3 regions of the Saccharothrix sp. AJ9571 genome follow, and region 1 is predicted to be linked to each of the others. Evidence: riboswitches for the same ligand, from Rfam matches in the RefSeq annotation. Region 1 holds a riboswitch; each other region holds the start of a gene.

The links. Region 1 has a riboswitch for cobalamin ahead of L3Q67_RS09750 (prenyltransferase/squalene oxidase repeat-containing protein). Riboswitches for the same ligand answer to the same signal wherever they lie in the genome.
Region 2: another riboswitch for cobalamin. It lies ahead of L3Q67_RS30870 (TroA family protein); the one in region 1 lies ahead of L3Q67_RS09750 (prenyltransferase/squalene oxidase repeat-containing protein).
Region 3: another riboswitch for cobalamin. It lies ahead of metE (5-methyltetrahydropteroyltriglutamate--homocysteine S-methyltransferase); the one in region 1 lies ahead of L3Q67_RS09750 (prenyltransferase/squalene oxidase repeat-containing protein).

The regions. Positions count from the first base shown of each region.
Region 1 covers NZ_CP091382.1:2,239,470-2,241,725, reverse strand. Annotated here, with positions in the region: gene L3Q67_RS09760 (Gfo/Idh/MocA family protein) at 1-207, opposite strand, end outside; gene L3Q67_RS09755 (SCO2322-related protein) at 273-938, shown strand; cobalamin riboswitch at 931-1,078, shown strand; gene L3Q67_RS09750 (prenyltransferase/squalene oxidase repeat-containing protein) at 1,160-2,256, shown strand, end outside.
Region 2 covers NZ_CP091382.1:6,657,879-6,660,134, forward strand. Annotated here, with positions in the region: gene L3Q67_RS30865 (family 43 glycosylhydrolase) at 1-827, opposite strand, end outside; cobalamin riboswitch at 928-1,114, shown strand; gene L3Q67_RS30870 (TroA family protein) at 1,169-2,158, shown strand; gene L3Q67_RS30875 (FecCD family ABC transporter permease) at 2,155-2,256, shown strand, end outside.
Region 3 covers NZ_CP091382.1:6,048,647-6,050,902, reverse strand. Annotated here, with positions in the region: gene L3Q67_RS28105 (ribonucleotide-diphosphate reductase subunit beta) at 1-730, shown strand, start outside; cobalamin riboswitch at 773-1,024, shown strand; gene metE (5-methyltetrahydropteroyltriglutamate--homocysteine S-methyltransferase) at 1,136-2,256, shown strand, end outside.

The DNA of each region.
Region 1 (2,256 bases):
GGCCACCGCGTCGACCTGCTCGAGCAGGTCGTCCACCGTTTCCACGGCCGTGGCGCAGTGCGCCTCGGCCAGTTCGCGCGCGGCTTCGGGGCGGCGAGTCCAGATCGCGGTCAGCGCGGTGCCGGGGTGCTCCGCCAATCCCGGCGCGTGCACCGTCTTCGCCCAGGGACCGCCACCGACAAGGCCTACGCGCAACTGCTGATCCACGGTGACATCCTGCCTCACGCCTGGCGTGGGTTAACGTCTGGTGCCCTCTGGAGAAAGGTCGTCCCATGCGCCGGCTTCGGTCAGTCCTCGCGGTCGCGGTGCTCACCGCGGCCCTCGCTCCGGTGACCACCGCCGCCGCGGTGGACCAGGGCAAAGGCACGCCGGGGTACTGCCAGGACGCCAACGGGGTCACCGTGGTGGTCGACTTCCACGAGCTGGGCGGGGAGCCGATCGTCCGCTGCGCCCCCGGCGAACAGGCCAGCGGCCTGAGCGCGCTGCAGAACGCGGGCTTCGAGCTGACCGGCTCACAGCGCTGGGGGCTGGCCACGCTCTGCCGGATCGAGGGCAAGCCGGGGCCGGAGGCCGAGGGCTGCGCCGACTACCCGCCGGTCACCGCGTACTGGAGCTACTGGCAGGCGCCGGAGGGCGGGAACTGGGCGTTCGCGCAGTCGGGCGTGCAGGACTCGAAGCCCCCGGCGGGCAGTTTCGAAGGCTGGTCGTTCGCCAAGGACAAGAGCGCCGACGCCACCCCGGCCCCGCGGCTCGCGCCGGTCCGGCAGACCGGGACCTCCGGCGTCACGCCGGGCGGAGTCGCGTGGAACGGCGGCGAGGCACTTCCGGCGCCGCAGGATTCCGGTTTCCCGTGGGGCGCGGTGCTCGGCGGAGCCGCGGTGCTCCTGGTCGGCGGAGCGGCCGGGATCACTGTCTACCGGCGGAAGCGCTCTGCCTGATCGCTTCCGTGGTTCCACCGCTGTGGGTTACTGTCAAGTGCTCGTGTGGGGGAAGCCGGTGCGATTCCGGCGCTGACCCGCAACCGTGAACGCCGCCTCGCGGCGTGAGCCGGACTGCCCGCCGAGCAGGCAAGGCTCCACTGTCGAGGATTGCGGGCGGAGTCCTGGGGAAGTGGCTCCGCGCCGCGCGTGTTTCCCGGGCGTCCCGGGAAAGGTCGTTCATGCGTGCCTTCGTCCGTGCGCTCGCCGGGATCACCGGTGCGGGAGCGCTCGTGGCCGCGATCGCGCTGCCCTCGCCCGCCGCCGAAGCCGACAAGCACACCGCCGCCGGGGCCACCGCCGCGAAGTGGCTGGCCGGTGAGCTGACCGGCGGCACGCTCCCCGGCTTCATGGGCACCGACTGGGGCCTGACCATCGACGCGTTGTTCGCGCTCAGCGCCACCGGACGGCCCGAGGTGACGGCCGTGGCCGACGCGATCAACACCGGCGGCGCGGGCTACTACACCTTCCCGATCGACGCGAACACGACCGCCTGGATCGCCGGGGCCACGGCCAAGACGCTCACCGCCGCGGTCAGCGCCGGTCGTGACCCGAAGAACTTCACCGGCCGCGACATCCGGCAGGCCACCCTCGAGCTGATCGCGCCCGACGGCGACTTCAAGGGCCAGTTGCGCAGCAAGAACACCGGCAACGACGAGAGCAACACCTTCGACCAGGCGCTCGCCGTGCTCGGCCTGGCCCGCAGCGGCGGCGTGCCCCCGGACGCGGTCGGCTTCCTGGTCAAGCAGCAGTGCCCGGCCGGTGGCTTCCGCCTCGGCGGCTCCTTCGCCGAAGGCTCGATGGCCTGCACCGACGACAGCACCATCGACCCGGATTCCACCGGCATGGCGGTGCAGGCGCTGCTGGAGGCCGACAAGACCGGGATCGCCGGGGCGAAGGCCGCCGTCGACAAGGGCGCGGCCTACCTGGCGCGGACCCAGCGCGCCGACGGCTCGTTCGGCGGTTCGGGGCCGACCGTCGGCTCCAACACCAACTCGACCGGTCTCGCCGGGCAGGCGCTGGCCGCCAGCGGGAACACCACGGCCGCGAACCGAGCCGCCGACTGGGTGGTGACCCACCAGCTGACCACGCAGAACGCCGGGAAGGCCACCGGCGAACTGGGCGCGATCGCCTACCACAAGGAGTCCTTCGACGACGCCGTGGCGAACGCGGTCGGCGGCAGGATCCCGGACATGCAGCGCGACCAGTGGCGCCGGACTACCGCGCAGGCGTTGCTGGCGCTGGCGAAGGTGCCGATCACCCACACGCCCGTCGACCC
Region 2 (2,256 bases), 4.4 Mb from region 1:
ACCGCGGGGTCCTGCGCGAGCACCTTGTCCAGCTTGGTGAACGGCCCGAGCGGCGAGTCGGCCATGGCGTAGGACACCGAGTAGTTCGGCCCGGTCCAGCCGCCTTCGGACCACATCAGGTAGTACTTGCCGTTCCGCTTGAACATCTGCGAGCCCTCGACGTACTCCGGCGTCGGGGTGATCTCGCGGTAGGTGCTGCCGTCTTCGAAGGTGCCGAGGCTGGTCATGTCCTCGTTCAGCTTGACCACGTTCGCGTGGCCCCAGCCGCCGTAGTACATGTACGCCTGACCGTCGTCGTCGATGAAGACGTCCTGGTCGATGGGCTGCGCGCCGTGGTGGAACGCGTCGATCAGCGGGTGGCCGAGCGCGTCGGAGTACGGGCCTTCCGGCCGGTCGGCGACGGCCACCCCGATGCCGCCGTGCTCCGAGTCGCTCTGGATGTCGTTGGCGGCGAAGTAGAGGTAGTACTTGCCGCCGCGCTCGATCGGGGCCGGCGCCCACACCGCGTACTTCGCCCAGGACACCGATTCGGTGGTCAGCACGTTGCTGTGCTTCGTCCAGTGCACGAGGTCCTTGGACGAGAACGCGTCGAGGTGCGTCTGTTCGGCGTAGACCCGCGAGGTCGTCGGGAAGACCCAGTAGGTGTTGTCGTAGATGGCCACGTCCGGATCGGCGTACCAGCCGTCGACGAACGGATTGCCGGCTTCGGCGGTGCCGTGGTCCGGGACTTGCGCGGCCGAGGCGGGTGCGATCCCCGCCACCATCGCGCCGGAGACGAGCAGAGCGGCGAGTGCCCGAGAAGCGGATCTGAACCGGGAAGCGGTCATCTTTAGGTTGCTCCTGCACCTTATTCAACAACAACGAACAACTTCGGAAAAGATTGCACGACATCCCACAGGCCGGTCAAGGGCCGCCCGGCAGGCCGCGTGATACCTTCCGGGCGCCAGTCGCACCCACGCTCCGGGCGTGGGTCAGGGAATCCGGTGGGAATCCGGAGCTGACGCGCAGCGGTGAGCGGCGACGGGCAGGACAGCGGCCACTGGACTCCGGTCCGGGAAGGCGTTCTGCCCGGACGACCCCGAGTCCGAAGACCTGCTGGCACCCCGGCGCGGCCGGGGCCACCAGACCGCTGGGCTCCGCGTTCGGGCCCTCGACGCAGGGATCGCCCGTGCCCCAGTTCCGCTTCGCCCTGATCGCCGCCGCGCTGCTCCTCACCGCGTGCACGCCGGATCCCGCCGAACCACCCGCCGGCCGGACCGCGGAGAACTGCGGGCACCGGGTGAGCGTGGCCAAGCCACCCGAGCGCGCGGTCGCGCTGAACCAGGGCAGTGCCGAAATCCTGCTTTCGCTGGGGCTGGCCGACCGGATGGCGGGCACGGCCACCTGGACCGACCCGGTGCTTCCCGCGCTGGCCGCCGACAACGCGAAGGTGCCCCGGCTGGCCGAGAACAACCCGTCCTTCGAGGCGGTACTGGCGGTCGAGCCGGACTTCGTGGCGGCCTCGTTCGTCTCCACGCTCGGCCAGGGCGGCGTGGCCACGCGCGAGCAGTTCGAGCAACTCGGCGTGCCGACCTACGTCTCGCCGACCGACTGCCTCAAGGACAACGACGCCGGCGGCGACGGGGTGCGCACCGAAACGCTGACCATGGAGGTCGTCTACACCGAGATCCGCCAGCTGGCGAGCCTGTTCGGGGTGGAACCGCGCGGCGAGCAGCTGATCACGGAGCTGAAGGGGCGGATGGAACGCGCGACCCTGGACGCGCGGAACGTCAGCCTGCTCTACTGGTTCGCCAACGCCGAATCCCCTTACCTGGCCGGGTGCTGCGGGGCGCCGGGCGTCATCACCACCACGCTCGGCGCGCGCAACGTCTTCGACGACACCCACGCGGAATGGCCGCAGATCAACTGGGAGACCGTCGCCGAACGCGATCCGCAGGTGATCGTGCTCGGTGATCTGACGCGCCGCTCGCAGACCGCGGAGACCGGTGAGGCCAAGATCGCCTTCCTCGGATCGCACCCGGTCACCCAGAACCTCGAAGCCGTGAGGAACAAACGTTTCGTGCTGCTCAGCGGGCAGGCGATGAACCCGTCGATCCGGACCGTGGACGGGACCGAGCAGGTCGCGCAGGCGCTGCGGAACTTCGGGCTCACCGGGTGAAGCGGCCGCGCACCGGGTCGCAGGTGGCCTGGTTCTGCGTGGTGGGGCTCGGCGTGCTCGTGCTCTCGATCGCGGTGGTGATCACCATCGGCCCGGCC
Region 3 (2,256 bases), 3.8 Mb from region 1:
CCCGGAGTGCCGCCAGTACCTGCTGCGCCAGGCCTTCGAGGAGGCCGTGCACACGCACACCTTCCAGTACATCTGCGAGAGCCTCGGCCTGGTCGAGGGCGAGCTGTTCAACATGTACCGCGAGGTGCCGTCGATCTCCGACAAGGACGCGTGGGCGCTGAAGTACACGCAGAACCTGGAGGACCCGGACTTCGAGACCGGGACCCCCGAGGCCGACCAGGCGTTCCTGCGCGACCTGGTGGCGTTCTACGTGATCTTCGAGGGCATGTGGTTCTACACCGGCTTCGCCCAGATCCTGTCGCTGGGCCGCCGGAACAAGATGGTCGGCATCGCCGAGCAGTACCAGTACATCCTGCGCGACGAGTCGATCCACCTGAACTTCGGCATCGACTGCATCAACCAGATCAAGATCGAGAACCCGCACCTGTGGACCGAGGAGTTCCAGGCCGAGGTGCGCGGCATGCTGGTGGAGGCCTGCGAGCTCGAGGTCGCCTACGCCCGCGACACCATGCCGCGCGGCATGCTCGGGCTGTCGGCGCAGCTGTGCGAGCAGTACATGCACTTCATCACCGACCGCCGCGCGCAGCAGATCGGCCTGGCGCCGATCTACGGCGAGAACGAGAACCCGTTCCCGTGGATGTCGGAGGCGATGGACCTGAAGAAGGAGAAGAACTTCTTCGAGACCCGCGTCATCGAGTACCAGAGCGGCGGGGCCCTCGACTGGGACTGACGGTGCGCGCGAGCGCACACCCGCCACCGCGCGGATCTTGCTAGGCTCGGCCACGCCACTGGTTTCCCCGGGGGCGTGGCCGAGCTTTTCGCGCTCCGGGGGAAGGCAACAGGGAACCCGGTGTGAATCCGGGACTGCCCCGCAGCGGTAAGCGGGAACGAACGCCGTCACCGCGCAAGCGGTCGAGCACTGGGCACGTGCCCGGGAAGCGACGGCCAGTAGGTCCGGCCCCTCGTCGTTCGACGAGGAGCCCCGCCCGTGAGTCCGAATACCTGCCCGTGGTGCGCGCGCCGCCGGCGTGCGCGGGTCCGGGTCTCGCGGGAGGACACGTCCGAACCAGGTCGCTGGTTCGCGCGCGTTCTTTTCCGTCCCCGGGCTGTCAGACCAGCTCGCGAGGAGAGAGCAGTGGCAGAGCACAACCGCCTGGGTTCGACCGTTCTGGGATACCCGAGGATCGGTCCCGACCGGGAACTGAAGAAGGCCGTCGAGGGCTACTGGGCCGGCCGGATCGACGAAGCCGAACTCCAGAAGGTGGCCCGCGGGCTGCGCCTGGACACCTGGCGAGGACTGGCCAAGGCCGGACTCGACACGATCCCGTCGAACACCTTCTCCTTCTACGACCAAGTGCTCGACAACACCGTGCTGTTCGGCGCGCTCCCCCGGCGGTTCACCGAGCTGGGCCTGTCGCCGACCGACACCTACTTCGCCGCGGCGCGCGGGGTCCAGGAGGCGCCCGCGCTCGAGATGACGAAGTGGTTCGACACGAACTACCACTACCTGGTGCCGGAACTGGGCCCGGACACCGAGTTCACCGTGTCCGGCGGCAAGCCGCTCGACGAGTACCGCGAGGCCAGGGCCATCGGCGTGGAGACGCGGCCGGTGCTCGTCGGCCCGGTCACCTACCTGCTGCTGGCCAAAGCGGCCGAAGGCGCACCCGGCGGGTTCACCCCGCTCGACCTGCTCCCCGACCTGGTCACCGCCTACGCGCGCTTGCTCGGCACGCTGCACGACGAAGGCGTGCGGTGGGTGCAACTGGACGAACCCGCCTTCGCCGCCGATCGCACGCCCGAGGAGTTGGAGGCGCTGCGGCAGGCGTACGCGGCGCTCGGCGGCTTGGAGCGGCGGCCGAAGTTGCTGGTCGCCGGGTATTTCGGGGCGCTGGGTGACGCGCTCGGTGTGCTGGCCCGCTCCCCCGTCGACGGGCTCGCGGTCGACCTGGTCACCGAGCCGGACGCGGTGCACGCCGTCGCGGCCGAAAGCGCGTTGCGGGACAAGGAAGTGCTGGCCGGGGTGGTGGACGGGCGCAACGTCTGGCGGGTGGACGCCGACGCCGCGCTCGCCAAGGCCGCGACCCTGCTGGGCACCGCGGGCTCGGTCGGCGTGTCGACTTCGTGCTCGCTGCTGCACGTGCCGTACGACACCGCCCGTGAGTCCGATGTGGACGAACGGCTGCGTGGCTGGCTGGCTTTCGCCAGGCAGAAGGTCGAGGAAGTGGTTCTTCTCGGCAAAGCGCTCGCCGGAGAGCC